DNA from 2 places in the Mesorhizobium sp. P3_A8 genome. Region 2 is predicted to be linked to the other one. Evidence: riboswitches for the same ligand, from Rfam matches in the RefSeq annotation. Region 2 holds a riboswitch; the other holds the start of a gene.

Region 1 (7,220 bases), on a different contig from region 2:
AGCTTCGGACAGGGGTGATGCACAGGCTGTCTTGCCCGGGCGTGGCAGGAAGCGGCGAATGTCCTGCTCAATCTTGGCCCCGCAATGGCGGTGCAAGTATACATTTTCGTAAGCTTTGATATCGGCACTATTCGAAAAACCGGTCGGTGTGATTTAAGCACCGCATGACGGGAATAGATGACTCCATTGATGGTTGGCTGCCGGCCAGATTGCCTGTCACGGGCATCGACCGTTCATCGGTCTGGCCCGGCCTGCTTCGCCATCCCTGGTATCTGCTGGCGCTTCTGTGCCTGGTGCAGATGCTGTGCTGGACAGTGGTGCCGGCACTGATCGATCCAGCGCCGCCCGGCGATGTCGTGGAAGGTTTCATGTGGGGCCGCGAATGGGTGCTCCTGACCTACAAGCACCCGCAGCTTCCCGGCTGGCTGCTCGAAACCAGCCATCTTCTGACCGGATCGTTCCACTGGCCGCAATATCTGCTCGCCCAGCTGACGATCTCGGGAACCTTCGTCCTGGTCTATCTGCTGGCCCGCGACATGCTCGGCCAAAGCCGCGCGCTGGCTGCCGTGCTTTTGATGCCGTCGGTCTATTTCTTCGGCTGGCCGACCCCGCAATTCAATCATGACTATGCGCAGATGCCGTTCTGGGCGGCCATCTGCTGGCTGCTCTGGCGCGCCGGCCGCGGCGGCGGGCCGGGCTGGTGGCTGGCACTCGGACTGGTGTCGGGCGTCGGGCTCTATGCCAAGTTCTCCACCGGCCTGCTGCTTGCCTTCGGCGCTCTCTGGCTGTTGTCCGATGCACGCGCGCGCAGCCGGCTGGCGACGCCTTGGCCATGGGTTGGCCTTGCCGCTTTTCTCGCCATTGCCACGCCGCTGGCCATCGCGCTCTACCGCATCGATTTCCTGCCGCTGACCTATTTCGCCGGCCGCGACGAATGGGTGACCGAACACCGTGCGCGCCTTTATTACATCGGTGTCCAGCTGGCCGGGCTCTCCGGCTTTTTTCTGGTGCTGGCGATATCGGGGCTGTTGCGGCGCTCGCCCGCCCCCGAAACACCGGTCGGGCGCGGCATTCTGGTCTATCTCGTGTGGATGGGGCTCGGGCCGGCGGCCCTGATCATGGTGGCCTCGCTGTTCACCGGCACCGGCGAAGCCTGGGGCGCGCCGATGTACAATCTTGTCGGTGTCGCGGCGCTCGCCTTCCTCGGCCACCGGCTCGGCGCCATCGAGATGCGAAGGCTGGCGATCTGCGCGTTCCTCTGCATCGTCACCATGTCAGGCGCCTATGCGGCCATCCGCTGGACGGACTGCAATGTGCGCGGGCGCATGGACGCCGTCTGCTGGCCGGCGCAGCCGATCTCGGACGAGGCCGAGGCGGTCTGGCACGCAGCTGCACCCGGCCGGCTCGACATTGTCGGCGGCAACACCCAGTTGGCCATGCTGGCGGGCCTCAATGCCTATGACAAGCCGTCGATCTTCACCGACCTCGATATGCGGTTCGCGCCCTGGATCACCAGGCAGCGGTTGCGCGACCACGGCATGCTGATGGTTTGGCCGGGTCATGGCGTGCCGCCGCAACTGCGGGCATGGCTTGGCAACCTCCCGGTCAAGACCGTTCTTTTCAACTGGTCGCGCAAGGCGCCGCCCGTGCCCATCAGCTTTGCCGCCATTCCGCCCGGCACGCGGTATCTGCCGATTGATGCCGACAGCCGGACCCGGCATCCGCGCGGCTGAGGCGGTTCGATCCCTGACCAGGCCGTGATATCGTTCGCGCATGGCCGCGTTCGTTGCACGCGACTGGACGAAGCAGACGACAATGCCCATTTATTGGGAAATCCAATTTGTCTGCGCAATTCCGGACGGGAAACTGTCACACAGCTGGGATTGCCTTTTGAGGAGACGTGACATGGCGACTTCGACCGAACGCGCAGTGCTGGCCGGTGGCTGTTTCTGGGGCATGCAGGATCTGATACGGCGCTATCCCGGCGTCATCTCCACCCGTGTCGGCTATAGCGGTGGCGATGTACCCAACGCCACCTACCGCAACCACGGCACCCATGCCGAAGCCATCGAGATCAATTTCGATCCCGCGGTTATCAGCTATCGCACGCTGCTGGAGCGCTTTTTCCAGATCCACGATCCGACGACGCGCAACCGCCAGGGCAACGATGTCGGGATGAGCTACCGTTCGGCGATCTACTATGCGAGCGACGAGCAAAAGCACGTCGCTGAAGACACCATCTCAGATGTCGATGCCTCCGGCCTGTGGCCCGGCAAGGTCGTCACCGAGGTCGCGCCAGTTGGTGCCTTCTGGGAGGCCGAGCCCGAGCACCAGGACTACCTGGAGAAATATCCCAACGGCTACACCTGCCATTTCGTCAGGCCGGGCTGGAAGCTGCCGGTGCGCGAGAAGGCCGTCTCGTAAGGTTTACGGATCATTTTCGAGGAGCAGGGCGGGACAATTCCTGTGGCCGTGTGAAGACCAACTGTCAGCCGCGGCCTGGCGATTGACAGTTGGTGGCGTTGCTGGCCAACTGCGCATGCTGATTTGCTTCAGGAGATACGCATGAAGAAAATCTATGAGAAGCCACGTCTCGTGAAGGGCGGACGGCTTTCCGATGTCACCGCCACCTTGCCGTCTTCACTTGTCAAGGCTCCCTGACCGACGGGCTTTTACGTTGCAAACCGGTCAGGCCCGTCCGATGAGGCTGGCTTGCCGTCTGAACGCCCCCCGATGGGGAGTGGTTTGATGTGCGCCTTGAACGGCTGGTGCTTTTGAGCCCGCGGACCGGGTCCGGCCAGCTTTCCGCCGTGTTCGTGCTCGACATCACCCACTACACCGGGCCGCTGCTGTCAGGATGGCTTGAAGCAGGTCATCTCATCCGCGCGATTGTCGTGCCGGGATCCCGCCAACGCCAAAAACATTTCAGCACCGGCAATTTTCGCCGCAGGCTGAGACGCAGATTGCTGCTCAAACGCTATATCGGCAACACGCCGGCAAGGGTGATCGAATTTGGCCGGCCCTATGATTGGGGCACACTCGGCAGCCAGTTGTCGGAGGTCAGAGCCGACGTGTTGATCTGCTTTGCGTTTCCAGCCCTTGTTCCACCGGACTTGCTCGGTGCTTTCCCGAAAGGCGGGCTCAATCTTCATCCAGCGTTGCTGCCCAATTATCGGGGTCCGCACCCTATCCATCGCCTGGCCGTGGACGGCCAGCACGCCGTTCATGGTGGTGTAACGCTGCACAAGATGTCCGCCGATTTCGATGATGGCGACATTCTCGGGCAAGTGCCGTTTTCCGAAGCAGACTGGGTGTCGCTGCAAACCCTGACCGACAGCGTGGCGACCGCGATGCGCGCGCTTGTGAGCGAGGTCGCACCCGCCTACTGCAAAGGCAGCCTGAAGGGGATGCGGCAGCCGGCCGGTGATTTCGTCTGGGCGCGGCTGGAGTCGGCCCACACGATGATTTTGCCTGAGATGTCGATCGAGCATGTTGCCATGATGTGGCATGTGCTGGGCACCGTTCCAGGCATCTATCTCGATGTCGCCGGCCGCAAGACCAGGCTGGCGTTCCAGGTCAGACGGCTAGGCCCGCCGACGGGCAAGGCGCCAGTCAGACGGTGGGGGATCGTGGAATTCGATCTTGCCGATGGCAGGGTCCAACACCTTACCTACGGCCGTCTGCTCAAACGGCTCTTGAAATTGCATGCCCCGTTCGCGCGCTCTCCAGTCAGGAAGTCGCCCCCCGAAATCCGGCTTTTCGGCAAGGTGGAAGATGGGCAGACGTGAGCGCTGGCGCACTGCGCTGAAAAAACGGCTTCCCCTTCAGTTCGAATGGTGCTTTAACGCGCCCATCCACAGGGGTGCTCCGTACGGTCGGGGCTGAGACGGGGGCGGCAAGCCCACAGACCCTAGAAGCTGATCTGGGTAATACCAGCGGAGCGAGGCGGGCGATGTTTTCAGGCGCACAGATTTCCCTATACCCCATGGCCGACGATTTCGTCGGCGTCATCCTTGGCGCGCTCGGCGCGCTCGATCCCTACCGGGACAGGCTCAGGATCGAGACCGACGACATCTCAACCTTGCTGGTCGGGCCACCGGAAGTGTTGTTCCCGGCATTGCGCGACCTGTTCGTGGCGGCGGCGCGCAGCGGCAAGCATTGCGTGCTGTCGGCGGCCATTTCGCGCGGCTGCCCGGGCGAGCCGGACGATCCGATCTGCCGTTCCGACGCGTTTGGCGGACCTGTCGGGCCGCTCGGCCCACGCAAGGACGCCGCCATCAGCGCCGTGCGCAATGCTGCCGCCACCGGCCAGCCGGCGGCGGCGCAATTCTCACTCTATGTGATGGGCACCGGCGACCACATGGACGAGATCTACGGCTGCATCGATTTCCTGAAGCAGTCCGGCGTCTACGATCGCTCCAAGAACTTCTGCACCAAACTGCGCGGCGATACGGGCGCGATCTTTTCGGCGCTGAACGAAGCCTTCTGCCGCTTCGGGCCGGGCGCCGGCCACGTAACCCTTGACGTCACGGTTTCGGCCAACAGCCCCACCGCTGTCTGAACAGAACGCGTTTCCTACACGCGACCGTCAAGGTTGTCCTTTCGTGGTCTCATCGTCATCCAGCCGCCCGCGCCAGCTCGCGGGTTCCCTTGCCAAGGCAGTACCCGCCATCATCTCGGTCGGGTTGCTCCTTGTGGCGTGGGAACTATACGCCACCTATTCCGGCATCAAGCCGACCGTCCTGCCGGCGCCGTCACGCGTCTTCGAGCAGGCGATACTCAATCGTGACGCGCTGATCGACAATGCCATTCCCACCATCCGCGCCACGCTGATCGGCTTTGCCTGCTCGCTCGGTGCCGCCTTTGCGCTGTCGATGCTGGTCGACTTCTTCCAGCCGCTGCGGCGTGCGCTGTTTCCCGTCTTCATCGTCAGCCAGACCTTGCCGCTGGTGGCGATCGCGCCGCTGGTGGTGCTGTGGTTCGGCTTCGGTCTGGCCCCCAAGGTCATGCTGGTGGCGCTGGTCACCTTCTTCCCGATGCTGGTGGCTCTGGTGCAGGGCTATGAGGCGACCGAGGCCGAGATCGGCCAGATGCTGCGCGCCATGGGGGCAGGGCGCTGGCGCGTCTTCGTGCTGGCGCGGCTGCCGTCGGCGCTGCCCTATTTCTTCGCCGGCTTGAGGATCTCCATCACCTATGCCGTGGTCGGCGCTATCTTTGCCGAATATGCCGGCGCGGCCAAAGGGTTGGGCATCTATATGCTCAACGCCAAGAACAATTTCCGCCCCGATCTGGTGCTGGCCGCCGTCGGTGTCAGTGCCGCGCTCACCCTCGTCCTGTTCGGGCTGACGGTGCTCTTGCAGCGCCTTGCCATGCCTTGGGAGCGGGCCGACCGGCAGCCGGCAGGGAAGGGGCCGTGGCGATGAGCCGGCTCGAACTGCGGCATGTGCGCAAGGCGTTTGGCGGCCTCGATGTGCTGGCCGACATTTCGCTCAGCGTCGATGCCGGTGAATTCGTCTCGATCCTTGGGCCTTCGGGCGCCGGCAAGTCAACGCTGTTCCAGCTTCTGACGGGGGCGGAGCATGGCGAGGGCGAGATGTTCTTCGACGGCGCGCCACTCGACGACCATGGCAGGCATTTTGCATTCATGCCGCAGCGCGACGCACTGATGCCGTGGCGGCGCATCCTCGACAACGCGACGCTCGGGCTCGAAGTACAAGGCGTCAAACGCAAGGCGGCGCGGGCGTGCGTCGCGCCGCTGTTTGCCGAGTTCGGGCTTGCCGGTTTCGAGCGGCATTTTCCGGCACAGCTGTCGGGCGGCATGCGCCAGCGCGCGGCGTTGCTGCGCACGGTGGTGCAGGAGCGCGACATGCTTTTGCTCGACGAGCCGTTCGGCGCGCTCGACGCACTGACCCGCGCGGCCATGCAGCGCTGGCTCGAACAGATGTGGCGGTATCATCGCTGGACGGCGCTGCTGATCACGCATGATGTGCGCGAGGCCGTGTTCCTGTCCGACCGCATCTATGTGCTGTCGGCACGCCCGGCCCGTGTGTTGCGGGAAATCAGGGTGCCGTTGCCGCGCCCGCGCGATCCGACTGGCGCTGCCGCGCGCCAGGCCAGCGCCCTCGAGGCCGAGATCCTCGACATTTTGCTCGACCCGCAACCATCCAAAGGACATGACCATGACTGACTTCACGCGCCGGCAGGCTTTGCTGCTCACCCTTGCCAGCGGTCTTCCGCTGATCGCCGGATCGAGGCGTGCCTTCGCGGCGACGCAAAAAATCACCGTCGCGCTGGACTGGACGGTCAACACCAACCACATCGGGCTGTTCGTCGCCCGCGACAAGGGGTTTTATCGCGAGGCCGGCCTCGAGGTCGACATTCTGCCCTACAGCGATACCGGCGCCGGCACGCTGGTCGCCAACCGCGTCGCCGATTTCGGCATCAACGGCACCATCAGCCTGTTCACCCAGAAGACCGCCGGCGCCGACTTGAAGGCCGTCTATGCCGTGGTGCAGTCCGAAACCGGCCGGGTGGTGTTCAATGCGGCGCGCAGCGGGGTCAGAAGCCCGAGGGATCTTGACGGCTTGACCTATGGCGGTTTCGGCAGCGCCTGGGAAAACGCGCTGATCTCGACCATCATCCGCCACGATGGCGGCAAGGGCAATTTCGAAACGGTGACGCTCGGCACCTCCGCCTATGAAGCGCTGGCCAATGGCTCCGTCGATTTCACGCTCGAGGTTTCGACCTGGGAAGGCGTCGAGGCCGAACTCAAAGGCGTCAAGCAGCGCAGCTTCGTCTATGCCGACTACGGCGTGCCCGACGAGCACACGACACTGATCTCGTCGAGCGAAGCCTATCTCCAGGCAAACCCGGCATTGGCGGCGGCCTTTATCCAGGCGACGCGGCGCGGCTATCAGTTCACCGTCGATCATCCCGGAGACGCCGCCGCGCTGCTGATCGCCGCCAACAAGGATGCCCTGACCAATCCGGCATTGATCGAGGCGTCGCTGAAGGCGCTGATCGACGGCTACTATCTGCGCGCAGAAAATGGCGCCATCGGCACGATGGATCCGGCCAAGATGGAAGCGATCGGCGACTATCTCTTCACCGCCGGCATTTTGCGCGATGCCGACGGTAAGGTCCTGACGCAACGCCCTGATTTCGCGGGGTATTTCGCAAATCTATATCTGGGGTGAGGCTGGATGCGCATCACTCGGTAG
Region 2 (7,220 bases):
CGAGAAGCCCTTGACCACGGTGAGATCGCCAAAGCTCTTCTCGATGTTTTTTGCTTCGATCACCAGCTTGCCGGATTCGGCGGCGTCGCTCGCCACCATGGTGGCGTTGCCTTCGGCGCCGCGATGACCGCGAAAATTCTTGCGCATGGTCTGCAATTCGCCGAGCCGGCGCATGTTGCGCTTGCGTCGCGCGGTCACGCCATAACGCAGCCAATGCTCTTCGCGCACGATCTGGCGGCCGAGCTTGTGCTGCTCGCGCTCTTCTTCTTCCAGCACCAGATCGCGCCATTCCTCGAAATGGCCAAAGCCCTTGTCCAGCCTGCGGGTCTGGCCGCGATCGAGCCAGACGGTGGCGCGCGACACGCGCTCGAGAAAGCGGCGGTCGTGCGAGATGACGATCAGCGCCGATGAGGTGCGGACGAGTTCCTCTTCCAGCCATTCAATGACAGACAGGTCAAGATGGTTAGTCGGCTCATCAAGCAGCAGAATATCGGGCTCGGGCGCCATGACGCGGGCAAGCGCGGCGCGCCTCGCCTCGCCGCCGGAGAGATCGTTCGGCCGCTCCTCGCCCGACAGGCCGAGATGCTCCATCAGATAGCTGGCGCGGTAGGGATCGTCGGCGGGTCCGAGCCCGGCCTCGACATAGGCGCGTACGGTGGCAAATCCTTCCATGTCGGGCATCTGCGGCAGATAGCGGACGGTCGCCGAGGGCTGGCGGAAGACCTCGCCGTCCTGCGGTTCGATCAGGCCGGCGGCGATCTTGAGCAGCGTCGACTTGCCGGAGCCGTTGCGGCCGACCAGCGCAATCTTGTCGCCGGCCGAAGCCGTCAAGGCGGCGCCGTCGAGCAGCGGCGTGCCACCAAAGGTCAGTTTTATCCCGTCGAGATTGAGAAGGGGCGGGGCCATGTCAGCTTTCAGGCAAGGGATAGGGATGGGCGAGCAACAGTGCGCGGCCGTGGCCGAGCGAGATGTCGAGGCGGCCCCCGGTCTTTTCGAGCTTGACCTCGTTGGAGATGGTCAGCGACGAGCCGAAGGCCACTTCGACCTGGTTGAGCGGCCATTTGGCGCCGGTGACGGTCAGGCCGGCCAGTTCGGAAAAGCCGAGGATCGAAAACAGCGTGCCGTCGGCATAGTCGAAGCCGGCCTTTCCCAACAGCAAGGGCACGCCTTCCTGGGCGCCGCTGGTCAGCAGCACGTCCGTTCCAGCCTCGGCCAACCGCAGGGCAAGCGCCAGATGCAGGAACGCGTGGTCGGCACGCTTGCCGCCAAAGGCGCCCGCCAGCACCAGGCTGGTCGCGCCGCGCTCGAGGGCTGCAGCGATCGCCAGTTCGCCGTCGGTCTTGTCCTTTTCCGCCGGAAAGGTCTGGCGGGGCACAGCGGCGAGATCGTTCGGCAGATTGGCCGGCACGGAATCGAAATCGCCCACCCACAGTTCCGGCACAAGGTCGAGCATCCGCGCATGGCCGATGCCGGCGTCGGCGGCGATAACGCGGGAGCCCTCGACCTGGCGGTCGAGCCGGGGCGTGCGGATGAGATCGCCGCCAAGCAGGATGGTGAATGTGCTCATATCTGGTGGCCTGTACCAGCCCGGCAGCGGAAACGGAAGGCCGGCAAACTGCCACTTGCGTGGTTCCTCGGCCGGGCCTATGTGTCGAGACGCTCTAACGGGGTGCCGGCTGCGATCTTCGCGGACCGGCTGAGAGGCAATCTCGCCAACCCGCTGAACCTGATCCGGTTTGTACCGGCGGAGGGATTAGACGTTTCGGACAGTCCGACGCCTCAATTCCTTTCAATTCGAACGAAGGAGGCGCCGATGCGCACGCTTTTATACGCTCTTGTCTCAACGATGGTCGTGACGTTGTCCGGGCCGGCCTTGGCCAAGGACAAGCTCACCGTCTACACCTATGAAAGTTTCAGCGCCGACTGGGGTCCAGGCCCGGTGGTGAAGAAGGAATTCGAGGCCGAATGCGGCTGCGACGTCGAGTTCGTCTCGGTCGCCGATGGCGTCGCCCTGCTCAACCGCGTCAAGCTCGAAGGCGCATTGACCAAGGCCGATATCGTGCTCGGCCTCGACACCAATCTGACCGCCGATGCCAAGGCTAGCGGGTTGTTTGCCCCGCATGGCGCGGTCTCCGATGTCAACGTGCCGGGCGGCTGGACCGACGACACTTTTGTTCCCTTCGACTACGGCTATTTCGCTGTCGTCTATGACACGCAGAAGCTGAAGACGCCGCCCAAGAGCCTGAAGGATCTGGTCGAAGGCAGTGCCGACGACAAGATCGTCATCCAGGATCCGCGCACGTCGACACCCGGCCTCGGCCTGCTGTTGTGGGTGAAGTCGGTCTATGGCGACAAGGCGCCGGAGGCCTGGGCCAAGCTCAAGACGAAGGTGCTGACGGTGACGCCGGGCTGGAGCGAGGCCTATGGCCTGTTCACCAAGGGCGAGGCGCCGATGGTGCTGTCCTACACGACGTCGCCGGCCTATCACATGGTCGCCGAGAACACCGAGCGCTACCAGGCGGCGTCTTTCGAGGAAGGCGAGTATCTGCAGATCGAAGTCGCCGGCATCACCACCACGGGGGCCAAGAACCCGCTGGCGGCGAAGTTCATGGCCTTCATGACCGGACCGAAATTCCAGGATGCCATCCCCGAGACCAACTGGATGTTCCCGGCAGGGAAGACCGACAAGCCGCTCAACCCGGCCTTCGACAAGCTGGTCAAGCCGACCAAGACCTTGCTGTTCAGCCCCGAGGAGGTTGCCGCCAATCGCAAGGCCTGGGTGGATGAATGGCTGGCGGTGATGAGCAAGTAGGCAACGCGATGGTGCCGGCGCATCCCACGGACCATCGTGTCGGCGCCGGCATCCTGGCGCTTGCCGCAATCGCGCTGCTGATCGGCGGCGCGTTTGCCGGGCTGCTTGTCGAAGGCGCCTATGATCTTTCGGGCGCCTGGGCGGCTTTCGACCCCTATCTCCTGCGCGTCGTGCGATTCACGCTCTGGCAGGCAATCCTTTCGACGCTGCTTTCTGTCGGCCCGGCACTGTTCGTTGCGCGTGCCCTGTTTCGGCATCCGCGCTTCTTTGGCCGCGCCTTCATCCTGCAGCTCTTCGCCGTGCCGCTGGCGCTGCCGGCGATCGTCGCGGCGCTCGGCATCCTGGCGCTCTACGGCCGCGCCGGCTATTTCGCCGGCCTGTTCAGCGCGGTTGGCGGCCAGGGCTGGCCAGGCATTTACGGCCTGTCCGGCATTCTTGTCGCCCATGTCTTCTTCAACCTGCCGCTCAGCGTCCGGCTGTTCCTCGAGGCGCTGCAGACCATTCCCGCCGACCAATGGCGGCTGGCGAGCCAACTCGGCATGGGCGCGCGGCCGGCCTTCCGGCTGATCGAATGGCCGACGCTGCGCGCCGCCTTGCCGGGTGTCGCCGGGCTGGTCTTCATGCTGTGCATCACCTCCTTCACCATCGTTTTGACCCTTGGCGGCGGACCGGCCGCGACGACGCTGGAGGTCGGCATCTATCAGGCACTGCGCTTCGACTTCGATCCCGCGCGCGCGGTGACGCTGACATTGCTGCAGATCGCGCTGACCTTTGTCGTGGTGCTGGCGCTGACGCGGCTAGGCACCAATGTCGTCGGCGACACCAACCTGCCGGTGGCGCAGCGCCGCTATCTCTCGGTCGTTGGGACCGAAACCGTGTTCAACGCTGCGCTGATCGTGCTGGCGCTGCTGTTCGTTGTCGGGCCGATGGCGGCCACGGTGATCGCCGGGTTAGGGGCCGATCTCGGCCGGCTCGCCGGCGAAGCGACTGTCCGGCAGGCAACGCTGACCAGCGTCGTGCTCGCCTTCCTGTCGGCGCTGCTTTCGGTGATGCTGTCGCTGGCCCTGACCATGGCGCGGCGGGCGTTGGCGCTGGGCCGCCGCGCCGGTGCAAAGACACTGCTTGAACATGTAACCGATACCGGCGCCGGCTTTGTCCTGGTCGTGCCGCCTATCGTCATCGGCGCCGGCTGGTTCCTATTGCTGCGCCACGTCGGCGACGTCTTTGCCATCGCCCCGGTCATGGTCGTCACCGTCAATGCGGTCATGGCCATGCCTTTCGCGCTGCGCGCCGTGCGTCCCGCCTATGATGCGGCGAGCGAGCGTCACGAACGCCTTTGCGCGCAGCTGGGCATTTCCGGCTGGGCCAGGCTGCTTCTGGTCGACTGGCCGTCATTGCGGCGCCCGCTCGCCACCGCCTTCGCCTTCGCCATGGCGCTGTCGCTCGGCGATCTCGGTGTCATCGCGCTGTTCGGCAGTGATTCCGTGCAGACCTTGCCCTACCTTCTGCTTTCGCGCATGGGCAGCTACCGCACCGAGGACGCCGCGGGCCTGGCGCTGTTGCTTGGTCTGGTTTGCCTCGCCTTGGTGCTGGCAGCAGACTGGTTGGGAAGGGAAAAGGCCCGCAATGTCTGACGGGGCGATGAGCAGGAAGGGCGTTCCGGTGCGGCTGGACAAGGTCTCGTTCAGCTATGGCGAGGCATCGCACGCCTTCGATGTCGAATTCAATGCCGCAAAAATCACGGCCATCATGGGGCCGAGCGGTTCGGGGAAGTCGACGCTGCTCAACCTGGTCGCCGGCTTCGAGACACCGCAATCCGGCCGCGTGCTGATCGGCGGGGCCGATGTCGGCGCCGCGCCGCCGGCGGCGCGTCCGGTGTCGATGGTGTTCCAGGAAAACAACCTTTTCGCCCATCTTTCCGTCGAGCAGAATGTCGGGCTTGGCCGTTCGCCATCGCTGCGGCTGACCGAGACCGATCGGATCGCCATCGCCGAGGCGCTGGCGCGCACCGGTCTTGCCGGCAAGGAAAAACGGCTGCCGCGCGAACTCTCCGGCGGCGAGCGCCAGCGCGTCGCCCTGGCGCGCGTATTGGTGCGCGATCGCCCGGTGCTTCTGCTCGACGAGCCCTTTGCTTCGCTCGGGCCGGCCTTGCGCGACGACATGCTCGATCTGGTTGCCGGCCTCCATGCCGAGCGCGGCATGACCGTGCTGTTCGTCACGCACCAGCCTGAGGACGCCCGCCGTATCGGCCAGAATGTGGTGTTTCTGGACAATGGCACTGTTGCCGCCACCGGCACGGCGGACGATTTCTTTGCCGGGGCTGGCCCCGAGGCGTTCCGACGCTATGTTGGCACAAGCATCCAGACGGCTGGATCACGAGATATTGCCCGGAAGCGGACATAATTTACGCCCAAACCGGTCCGAGGCGATATGGCGCTTGCTTGCCATGACTGGAGTAGTGTGGCTAGGTCCGCTCAATACCGGTCCGGCATACGCCGTGATTTGCCTACAGCATCCGCCGTCCGCCCTGAGGGACGTGCGACGGATGCTGTAGCAGTTTGAAGTAGCGCGTGACACTCTTCGAAGATCGCCCCCGATCGTCGTCGTCATGCGCCGGGACCCGAAAGGAAGCCGTTCTGGCGATCGGCGTTGACAGGCTCAAAATGAATCCGCTGGCGCGCTTTCTGGCGCTGGCCGGTTTTACCGTGGCCTTGGCAAGCTGCCAGATGTTCACGCCTCCGGCGGTCCAGGAATCCGGCTTCCAGCCTTCCGACAAGCCGATTACGGTCGACAATGTCGGCGCCAACAACAAGCTCGCGGAGCTCGCCAAGGCGCAGCATCCGCGCATCCTGGCGACCTATGGCGGCGAATATTCCGATCCCAAGCTCGAGCGCATGGTGGCCAAGGTCGTCGGCAATCTGACCGTGGTGTCGGCAAACCCGACCCAGACCTACCGCATCACCATCCTCAATTCGCCCAACGTCAACGCCTTCGCGCTGCCGGGCGGTTATCTCTACATCACGCGCGGCCTGCTGGCGCTGGCCAATGATTCGTCCGAGCTCGCCGCCGTCATCGCGCATGAGATGGGCCACGTCACCGCCAATCACGGCTTGCAGCGTCAGCAGTTGGAGGCCGAGGAAGGCCTGGCGACGAAGGTTGTCTCGGATGTGCTGGGCGACAGCCCGACCGCCAAGGCGGCTTTGATCCGCGGCAAGCTCCGGCTGGCGCAGTTCTCGCGCAACCAGGAGCTGGAAGCCGACGCCATCGGCATCAAGTCGATCGGCGAAGCCGGCTACGATCCCTATGCCGCCGGCCGATTCCTGCAATCGATGTCGGCCTATACCGATTTTCGCTCGATCAGCGGCGCCACCGATGCCAGCCTCGACTTCCTGGCGACGCACCCCAACACGCCGCAGCGCATCGACCTTGCGCAGCGCCATGCCCGCCAGTTCGGCGCGCCCGGCGTCGGCACGCGCGACCGCGATTCCTTCCTCGCCGGCATTGACGGCCTGCTCTATGGCGACACGCCGGAAGAAGGCTATGTGCGCGGCGAGACCTTCCTGCATCCGGGCCTCGGCGTGTCGTTCACGGTGCCGGACGGCTTCATCATCGACAATTCGGCGGCGGCGGTAACGGCGACCGGCCCTGGCGACATAGCCATCCGCTTCGACGGCGTTTCGATCGACAAGAACCGCGCCTTGACCGACTATATCAGAAGCGGCTGGGTGGCTGGCCTCGACGACAGCACGGTCAAGCAGGAAACCATCAACGGCAATGAGGCCGCGACCGCGCATGCCGGTGCCGAAGGCTGGCAGTTCGACATCGCGGTGATCCGCGCCGGCGGCCAGGTCTACCGGCTGCTGACGGCGGCACCCTCTGCCAGCACCTCGCTGGAGACGGTGGCGCGCTCGGTCAGCGGGTCGTTCCGTATCCTCAGTCCCGCTGAAAAGGCGGCCTTGAAGCCGTTGCATATCCGCGTGCTCACCGTGCAGCCGGGCCAGACCATGGGCTCGCTCTCCGCGCAGATGGTCGGCGTCGACCGCAAGCTCGACCTGTTCCGGGTGCTCAATGCGCTGTCACCGGGTGCCGCGGTTTCGGCCGGCGACAAGGTCAAGATCGTCACCGACAAGTAAATCGGTGTCGGCGTTCAGTCGGCTGCGGAACAATCAATTTCGACACTGTCTGTTCCGACGATGCGCCCATGGCATCGCTGTCGTCATCCGTCACTGCCGCCACCGCTGGTGCTGTGGTCGGAGTTGCCGCCGCCATTGCCGCGCCAGAGCACTGGTCCGGTTTCACTTGGCACTGTCGGGGCCTTTGGCTTGGCGATCTTCGGCCGCGGCGGTTTTGGCACGGGTGTACGGATCACCTTTGTCTTCGTGATGACTTTGATCACCACCTTGGGCGT

The links. Region 2 has a riboswitch for thiamine pyrophosphate ahead of thiB (thiamine ABC transporter substrate binding subunit). Riboswitches for the same ligand answer to the same signal wherever they lie in the genome.
Region 1: linked by a shared signal. The riboswitch ahead of AC1DX4_RS33325 (YkoF family thiamine/hydroxymethylpyrimidine-binding protein) and the one ahead of thiB (thiamine ABC transporter substrate binding subunit) in region 2 are both predicted to bind thiamine pyrophosphate.

What each region holds. Positions count from the first base shown of each region.
Region 1 covers NZ_JBFUGI010000022.1:71,719-78,938, forward strand. The annotation lists gene AC1DX4_RS33310 (glycosyltransferase family 39 protein) at 165-1,733, shown strand; gene msrA (peptide-methionine (S)-S-oxide reductase MsrA) at 1,906-2,424, shown strand; gene AC1DX4_RS33320 (formyltransferase family protein) at 2,751-3,788, shown strand; TPP riboswitch at 3,849-3,962, shown strand; gene AC1DX4_RS33325 (YkoF family thiamine/hydroxymethylpyrimidine-binding protein) at 3,953-4,561, shown strand; gene AC1DX4_RS33330 (ABC transporter permease) at 4,605-5,423, shown strand; gene AC1DX4_RS33335 (ABC transporter ATP-binding protein) at 5,420-6,187, shown strand; gene AC1DX4_RS33340 (ABC transporter substrate-binding protein) at 6,180-7,196, shown strand.
Region 2 covers NZ_JBFUGI010000007.1:304,213-311,432, forward strand. The annotation lists gene AC1DX4_RS18930 (ABC-F family ATP-binding cassette domain-containing protein) at 1-906, opposite strand, end outside; gene AC1DX4_RS18935 (thiamine diphosphokinase) at 908-1,567, opposite strand; TPP riboswitch at 1,656-1,770, shown strand; gene thiB (thiamine ABC transporter substrate binding subunit) at 1,814-2,812, shown strand; gene thiP (thiamine/thiamine pyrophosphate ABC transporter permease) at 2,821-4,446, shown strand; gene thiQ (thiamine ABC transporter ATP-binding protein) at 4,439-5,215, shown strand; gene AC1DX4_RS18955 (M48 family metalloprotease) at 5,476-6,945, shown strand; gene AC1DX4_RS18960 (caspase family protein) at 7,029-7,220, opposite strand, start outside.